DNA from 2 places in the Pseudogulbenkiania sp. MAI-1 genome. Region 2 is predicted to be linked to the other one. Evidence: riboswitches for the same ligand, from Rfam matches in the RefSeq annotation. Region 2 holds a riboswitch; the other holds the start of a gene.

Evidence for each region. A riboswitch is a leader RNA that binds a small molecule or an ion and turns the genes downstream of it on or off. The one in region 2 is predicted to bind cobalamin.
Region 1: linked by a shared signal. The riboswitch ahead of bluB (5,6-dimethylbenzimidazole synthase) and the one ahead of PSEMAI1_RS0100495 (CbtB domain-containing protein) in region 2 are both predicted to bind cobalamin.

What each region holds. Positions count from the first base shown of each region.
Region 1 covers NZ_AZUR01000001.1:2,507,587-2,511,775, reverse strand. The annotation lists gene PSEMAI1_RS0111670 (TauD/TfdA family dioxygenase) at 1-217, shown strand, start outside; gene PSEMAI1_RS0111665 (hydroxyacid dehydrogenase) at 244-1,260, shown strand; gene PSEMAI1_RS0111660 (4'-phosphopantetheinyl transferase superfamily protein) at 1,290-2,030, shown strand; cobalamin riboswitch at 2,056-2,243, shown strand; gene bluB (5,6-dimethylbenzimidazole synthase) at 2,288-3,073, shown strand; gene PSEMAI1_RS0111650 (response regulator transcription factor) at 3,224-3,892, opposite strand.
Region 2 covers NZ_AZUR01000001.1:120,692-124,880, forward strand. The annotation lists gene PSEMAI1_RS0100485 (class III extradiol ring-cleavage dioxygenase) at 1-180, shown strand, start outside; gene PSEMAI1_RS20400 (DEAD/DEAH box helicase) at 377-2,062, shown strand; cobalamin riboswitch at 2,347-2,489, shown strand; gene PSEMAI1_RS0100495 (CbtB domain-containing protein) at 2,654-2,851, shown strand; gene PSEMAI1_RS0100500 (CbtA family protein) at 2,868-3,620, shown strand; gene PSEMAI1_RS0100505 (ribonuclease catalytic domain-containing protein) at 3,832-4,189, opposite strand, start outside.

The sequences.
Region 1 (4,189 bases), 2.4 Mb from region 2:
CCCGATCGGCCCGGACATCGTGCAGTTGATCAACGAGACCTACACGGCGAATACCGTTGGCGATCCGTGGCAGGCCGGCGACATGATGCTGGTGGACAACATCCGCACCGCGCACGCCCGTGAGAGCTTCGAGGGGCTGCGCGAGGTATTGGTCGGCATGGCCGACGCGGTGAACGTGGCGGACTGCTCGCCGACGATCGAGGTGATGGGCGGTTGACCGCCCTCAAGGCAAAGGAGCTCGTCATGTCAGAAGGGAAATACGAGACCGTCATGCAGGACGAACAGGCGATATGGGAGCCCGTCGAGGGGCGGGGCGGACGATCGGACACGGGCACCGGGGCGAGGGTGGAGCGGGCCCGCGTCCTGGTCTGTGACGCTATCCCTGCCGTGGCCATCGAGCGGATGCGCGCGGGAGGGCTCCAGGTGGACGAGTGGATTGGCATCTCGTCTGCGGCGCTGGAGGATCAGATCGGCGATTACGATGCCGTCGTCGTCCGATCCGCTACCCGGCTCGGCGCACAGCAGATCGAGGCCGCACGGCGGCTACGGATGATCGTCCGCGCCGGGGTCGGCACCGACAACATCGATCTTGCCGCTGCCGCGTCCCGGAAGATCGCGGTACTCAATACACCCAAGGCCTCGACCGTCTCGGTGGCCGAACTGGCCATGGGCCTGCTTTTCGCCCTCGCGCGGCGCATTCCGCAGGCCGACGCCGCCTTGAAGTCGGGAAAATGGTCGAAGAAGGAGTTCTCCGACGGGATCGAGCTCATGGGCAAGACGCTCGGCATCATCGGGGTGGGCCGGATCGGGGGAACCTTGGGGCGCTGCGCCTCGGCCCTCGGCATGACCGTCGTCGGCGCCGACAAGGCCCCCGAACCGGCGGGCTGCTTCGAGGGACTCGAACTGCTCTCCCTCGAGGCGCTCCTGCCCCGGGCCGACTTCGTTTCGATTCACACCCCGCCAAGTGCGGACGGTCGCGCAGCGATCGGCTGGGAGGAAATCGCGCTGATGAAGGACGGCGTGCTGCTGATCAATTGCGCGCGCGGCGGCGTGGTGGACGAGGAGGCGCTCCTCGACGCCCTCGAATCGGGCAAGGTCCGCGGGGCCGCCCTCGACGTCTTCGCCGAGGAGCCGCCCACCGACATGCGGCTCACCCGTCATCCCCGTGTCGTCTGCACGCCCCACGTGGGGGGCTCGACACAGGAAGCCCAGGCTCGCATCGGCATGGAGATCGCCCAGATCCTGCTGGAGCGGCTGTAGCGGGCGGCGGCCCGACGCCGGAGTCCGGAATGTTTCCCCCACCGCCCCACGAAGTGCATGTCTGGTGCGCCGACCTGGATGTTCCGCCCGGAACGTCGGCGCACCTCTACGCGACGCTCTCTGTCGAGGAGCGCAAGCGAAGCGCACGTTTTCGCTTCCCGCGCGATCAACGGCGTTTTGTTGCCGCGCATGGCGTGCTGCGTGAACTCCTGGGACGCTATCTTCAGGTCCCGCCTGACCGAATCGGCTATGTGTACAACGCCTGCGGCAAGCCCGACCTCGGGCCGGAGTGGGGCGGCCGGCTTACCTTCAATCTCTCCCACTCGGCCGGCCTTGCCCTGATCGCCATCGCCGCCGGCGCCAACATCGGCGTCGATGTCGAATACCTCCGGGCGCAATCCGATTACGCGGACATCGCACAACTCTTCTTCTCGGCGGCTGAAGTCGACCAATTGAGTGGGCTCCCGGATCCGCTTTACGCCGACGCCTTTCTCGCGTGCTGGACAAAGAAGGAGGCTTGCCTGAAAGCCTGCGGCGACGGCCTCACCCAGCCGTTGGATGGTTTTTCCGTGCCGTTGACGACCGATCCGGCGCAGCCTCCTGCCGAGCTTTATATCGCTTCGGACGATAGCGCGCCGGCAAGGCCTTGGTCGCTCTATACGCTATTGCCAGCTCCGGGCTATATCGGGGCGCTGGCCATCGAGGGGAGCGGCTGGCGCTTGAGGCAATGGCGTTGGGAAATGGGTCAAGGCTGCGGTGCGGTAACTTAATTTTGACAATGCCATCAGCTCTCGCTGATCATCGGCGCTTTCAGGTGCCCGGCGCCGCAAGGCGCGGGGAGAATCGGGAAGGCGGTGCAATGCCGCCACGTGCCCAACGCTGTATGGAGGATGCTCCAGCAACAAGCCACTGGTGAACGCCGGGAAGGCGCTGGCAGCAGTTGAATCCGAGTCAGAAGACCGGCCTGAAAAATTCGCGCATTGCAAGGCCAGGCAAGGCGCCATCTTTTCACGCAAGGGGAATTGCTATGAAAATGGAACAAGCCAGTCAGGACATTCACGCCTTCACTGCCGATGATCGTGCAGCCGTCTATCAAACCATCTTTTCGCGCCGCGACGTGCGTGGCCAGTTTCTGCCCAAGGCCGTGCCGGACGAAGTGTTGAGCCGTATCATCACCGCGGCACACTACGCGCCTTCCGTCGGATTCATGCAACCGTGGAATTTTCTGGTGGTGCGGTCGGATGAGGTCAAGCGCAGGGTGCACGCCGCCTTTGCCGAAGCTCACGCCGAAGCGGCGGAGATGTTCGAAGATGACAAGCGAGCCACCTACAAGAAGCTCAAGCTCGAAGGCATCCTGGAGTCGCCCGTCGGCATCTGCATCACCTGCGACCGCAAGCGCACCGGCCCGGTAGTGGTGGGCCGCACACACATGATGACCATGGATCTCTACAGCAGCGTCTGCGCCGTGCAGAACCTCTGGCTGGCGGCGCGCGCCGAGGGATTGGGCGTGGGGTGGGTGAGCATTTTCAACCAGGCTGCATTGCAGGCGGCTCTCGGCATTCCCAAGGGCATCACCCCGATTGCTTATCTTTGCGTCGGCTATGTCAGCCACTTCTACAGCAAGCCGGAACTCGAGGCCGCGGGTTGGCTGCCACGTCTGCCCATTGAAGAGTTGGTGTATTTCGACCAGTGGGGGCACAGCGATAAGCAGCAACCCCTCATCCGGCAGTTGATGCGCGACCAGGCGGCAGCACAGGCAGCGGTAAATGCCACCGAGCGCCAGCCGGTAACCATGCCTGATCCTCTTTATTGAGTTCGAAGAACGAACCGTCCTTAAGTTAAACGAAGACCCGTTTACACAAAAATTCGGACACGCCCCAAAACAGCGCGGGCCTATTCCCGCGCCGTTTTGGACAGAGGCAGGGGCCTTGGCCAGCTCCCGGGGGCGGGATAGAAATACGCTTTATTTCAACAGCTTGTTTAGATGGCTTGCTTTATCAACAAAGTTGTCTGCAGCGATGTCGTTCTGTTCTGCTAAAAGTACCAGTTGGGCGAGAACAGCGCTGGACTTTATCTGTAGTTTGCGAAAAAGATTGGCCCGGTGGACTTCTACTGTTCGTGCGCTGATCCCCAGACAGCTTGCCGTTTCCGCTGCTGAAAGCCCTTCAGCGAGACATTTTGCCACTTGTGTTTCGCGCTCAGTAAGCAAAGCAAGGCTTTCCCGCGCCTTGGCTACCTTGGCTTGGCGTGCACGTTTGAAACGGGAGCTGGTGATAGCTGCACGGGCTTGCTCGATCAGAAGTTCGCTGCTCAACGGCTTCTCTATGAGGGTGAAAGCCCCTTCCTGCATGGCGCGAACAGCCACTTGAACATCTGCGTTGCCAGTATAGACGATGACTGGCAGATCGATTTGCCGCTGCTGCAAGCACTTCAGCAATTCGAGGCCGCCCACCTCAGGCATGCGTAAGTCGAGGATGAGACAGGATTCCTCGCAGGGCTTGTAGCCCTCCAGAAAGAGCTCGGCACTGGCAAAAGTCTCTACCTGGAAGCCGGCCGAGCGGAAGATTCTTTGTAAGGCATTTCTGAAAAAATCATCGTCATCGACGACAAAGACAGTCTGTCCATATTGCATTATTCCTCCTTTTGCTTGCATCCCTGGGTGTCTTAAGTGGAGATGTGCTGTAGAACATCGAATTCTTATTCATCAGTCTACTCAAATGCAACGAAATCAATGAGGTTTCTTGTCGTCGTTATCCTCAGATAAGTAATTTTACTTAGTCATCTATGGGAATTAACGAATTTTCTTTACCGGCATTACAACTTATGCTTTTCCATGGTTTGCCCAAATGGCATGCGATGCCGGGTTCTGAGCATAGATCGCCGCGGAGGACGATGTTGAAGCATCCCCGATGCGGACAACGTTTGGTCG
Region 2 (4,189 bases):
GACGTCGATGCCGTGCTCGACTGGGAACGCCAGGCGCCGCACGCCAAGCGCAACCATCCTACCGCCGAGCACCTGCTGCCGTTGTTCTTCGCGCTCGGCGCCGGCGGCGCGCCGGTCACCGTGCTGCATAGCGGCATGGAGCATGGCAGCATTGCGATGGATGCGCTGGCATTCGGCTGATTTCTTCTGTCCGCTGCCGGTCAAGCCCCGGTAGCGGGTTCCCCTTCTGCGCCAACCCCTGTACACTGTCGCCTTCCCGCGCCGGGCCAATCGGCGCGCGGTCCCGCTTCCTCATGAAGCCACCCGAATTTCCATCAACGACGTTTGCCTGGATTGGTGTCGCACTCCCTGCGATTGGGCCGTCGCTGGAGTTGTCATGTCTGATATCAAGTTTTCCGACCTCGGCCTGTCCGAGCCCCTGTTGCGTGCCGTCGCCGACACCGGCTACACCACGCCCACGCCGATCCAGGCCCAGGCCATTCCGCAAGTGATCCGTGGCGGCGACCTGCTCGCCGCCGCCCAGACAGGCACCGGCAAGACCGCCGGCTTCACCCTGCCGCTCTTGCACCGCCTCGGCCCGGCGCCGACCCACCTCAAGGGCCGCCCGCGCGCCCTGGTGCTGACCCCGACGCGCGAACTCGCCGCCCAGGTGGAAGAATCGGTGCGCACCTACGGCAAATACCTGCCGCACAAATCGATGGTGATGTTCGGCGGCGTCGGCATCAACCCGCAGATCGCCGCCTTGCGCAAGCCGGTGGACATCCTGGTGGCCACGCCGGGCCGTCTGCTCGACCACGCCGGGCAGAAGACCCTCGACCTTTCCGGCATCGAGATCCTGGTGCTGGACGAAGCCGACCGCATGCTCGACATGGGCTTCATCCACGACATCAAGAAGGTGCTGGCGCTGCTGCCGGCCAAGCGCCAGAACCTGCTGTTCTCGGCCACCTTCTCCGACGAGATCAAGGCGCTGGCCGACCGCCTGCTCGACAACCCGCAGCTGGTCGAGGTGGCGCGCCGCAACACCACCAACGAGCTGGTGGCGCAGAAGGTGCATCTGGTCGACCGCGACAAGAAGACCGAACTGCTGACCCAGCTCATCAAGGACGGCGACTGGCACCAGGTGCTGGTGTTCACCCGCACCAAGCACGGCGCCAACCGCCTGGCCGAAAAGCTGGAAAAGAGTGGCATCACCGCCGCCGCCATCCACGGCAACAAGAGCCAGAACGCCCGCACCAAGGCGCTCGCCGACTTCAAGAGCAACGATCTGCAGGTGCTGGTGGCCACCGACATCGCCGCGCGCGGCCTCGACATCGACCAGCTGCCGCACGTGGTCAACTTCGAGCTGCCCAACGTGCCGGAAGACTACGTGCACCGCATCGGCCGCACCGGCCGCGCCGGCAACGAGGGCGAGGCGGTGTCGCTGGTGTGCGTGGACGAGTTCAAGTTCCTCAAGGACATCGAGAAGCTGATCAAGATGTCGATTCCGCAGTTCACCATCCCCGGCTTCGAGGCCGACCTGACGGTGCCGCCGGAGCCGATCCTGATGGGCGGCCAGCGCCGTGGCCAGGGGCAAGGCCAGCCGCGCCAGGGACAAGGTCAGCGTCAGGGGCAGCGTCAAGCCCAGGCCCAGCCGCGTCAGAGCCAAGCCCAGGCTCAGAACAAGGGCCAAGGTCAAAGCCAGCGCCGCAACGGCGAGGGCCAGAGCCAGAGCGGCAACGCGCGTGGCGGTAACGGCGCCAATGGCGGCCAGAACGGCCGCCGCCACGAGCACGCCGACGGTGCGCGCCAGCCCGGCGCCCGTCCGCCCAAGAGCAACGCCGGCGCCCAGCAGCCCAAGGCGCGCCAGCAGGGCAACGGCCAGCGCCGCGAGGTGAACGGCAACGTCCTGCCGCCGCCGCCGAAGGAGGTGAACGGCAACGTGATGCCGCCGCCGCCGAGGGACATCAACGGCAACCGCGTGGCGCCGGCGCGGCCGGCCGGGGGCCGCCGCGGCAAGCCCGCCCAGCCGCGTCAAACCGCCGCGCTGTTTGCGCCGCGGCGCGACGGTAACGGCAGCCGCTGACGAGCCCGACGCCCGCACTGCCATGCCGCCTTCCCCGACCGGGCGGGCGGCTTTTTTTTCGCCCAGGCTCCGGCCAGACCGAGCAGCCGGGCCGGAGCAGGAGCGCGACAGGTCTTATGCATTTTGACCGCCTTGCCGGCGCGCTTCTGCTATCCTTAAGCAGCTTTCGGTGTGCCCGGGTCCGCATACGCCCCGGGCTTGGAGGCTTGCCCGCCGATTTTCGGCTTCGGTCCGTGCGCGACGGCGCACGGCGCGTGTTGCCGAAAGCAGACCGGGAAGCGTCCAACGGGAAGACGGTGTGCCGATCGGCAAATCCGTCGCTGCCCCCGCAACGGTAATCGAGTGAACGCCGGCATCATGCCACTGGGTTCGACCCGGGAAGGCGCCGGCGTGGGAGACCGCTCCCGGCTCGTGAGCCCGGAGACCGGCCGAAGGCGACGACGCTATGCACCGCGGAGGGCGGTGCGCTTAACGTTTCTTCCAGCTTGCCCCTCCCTTACCCTGCCGCGCCATCGCCGGCCCGCGCCACCGCTGTGGTGTTGCCGGCCGGTGCCGTGAGACAGGGGGGCATGGAAAGACCAGGAGATAGACATGCTGTTGCAAAAATCCGCCGCTGAACCGATCAGCCAGATCGACTCCGCCAGCGCCACGCGCTGGAAAGCCCGTGCCGCCGCCCTGTGCGCCGCGCTGCTGGGTGCGGTGATCCTCTACGCCGTCGGCTTCGCCCCGGGCATCGCCCACGGCGAGAGCCACGATACGCGCCATACCATGGGCTTCGTCTGCCACTGACCGACGAAGGAAAACCATGTTTGCACGTATTGTGGCGTTGTCGCTGCTGGGCGGCCTGCTGGCCGGCGCGGTGACGACGCCGGTCCAGCTCGCCCTGGTCCAGCCGCTGATCGAACAGGCCGAACGCTACGAGCTGCAGCTCGAAGCGGCCCCGGCGCCCGCCGTGGCGCACGTCCACGAGGCCCATGCGCACGAAGCCCACACGCATGAAGCCGTGGCCGAAGGGCATACGCACGAAGCGGCGGCCAGCGACGAACCGTCCGAGGACGCGACGCACCGCGCCGTTGCCACCGCGATCACGACCACGCTGGCGGCGATGGGATACGCCCTGCTGCTGGGCGCCGTGCTGTCCCAGCTCGGCCACATCGACTGGCGGCGCGGCCTGCTGTTCGGTGCGCTCGGCTTCGTGGTGTTCCAGCTGGCGCCATCGCTCGGCCTGCCGCCGGAACCACCGGGTGTGCCGACGGCCGACCTGCAGCAGCGCCAGCTGTGGTGGCTGCTCACCGTGGGTGCCACCGCCGGTGCGCTGTTCGGGCTGTACCGTGCCTGGCAGAAGCGCCACGCGCTGTGGGCCGTCGGCGCGCTGGCCTTGGCGGCGCTGCCGCATCTGGTCGGCGCCCCGGTTTTGGCCGAGGTGCACACGCTGGTGCCAGAACGGCTGATGAGCGACTTCATGCTGGCGGCACTGGCCACCGCCGCGGTGCTGTGGCTGGCGCTGGGTGGCGTGCTGGGCGGGCTGTTCCAGCGTTTCCCGGCGGTATCGCGCTAAGTCGCGCGGTCGTCCCGTAAAAAAGCCCCGGAGAATGAACTCCGGGGCTTTTTTCGTTCTGCTGGGGGCGGACGAAGCTGGCTAGCGTAGGATGGGCGGAGGCGCTGACTGAGCAAGATAGCGCAGCGTGGCGAAGGAATAGGCGCCGCAACCCATCGGCGAGGCAGGTCGGGGCCGGGCATGATGCCCCCGCGCCCAATCCCGCACGGCATCACACCGTGCTGTCTTCCTCGACCAGTACCTCCTCATGGCCCACCTTGCCGGCGTAACGCAGCTCGATCTCCTGCGTCAGCTCGTCGATGCGGATCACCGCCAGCCGCACCTTGTCGCCGCTGGCGAGCTCCGGCAGGCCGGGCACGCGCAGGCGCAGCGGCAGGCCGTCGATGCGCACCAGGTCTTCCTTGATCAGCGTCGCGGTCGGTTCGGTGACGCCTTCCTGGCTGAACCAGCGCAGGCACCAGAAGTGCTCCATGCGGTCCTGGAAGGCGAGGTAGGCGCTGTAGGTGGCGTCGAAGTCGCGCAGGATGGCGAACAGCATGGCGTTGCCCTGCTCGAACTCGGGCTTCTCG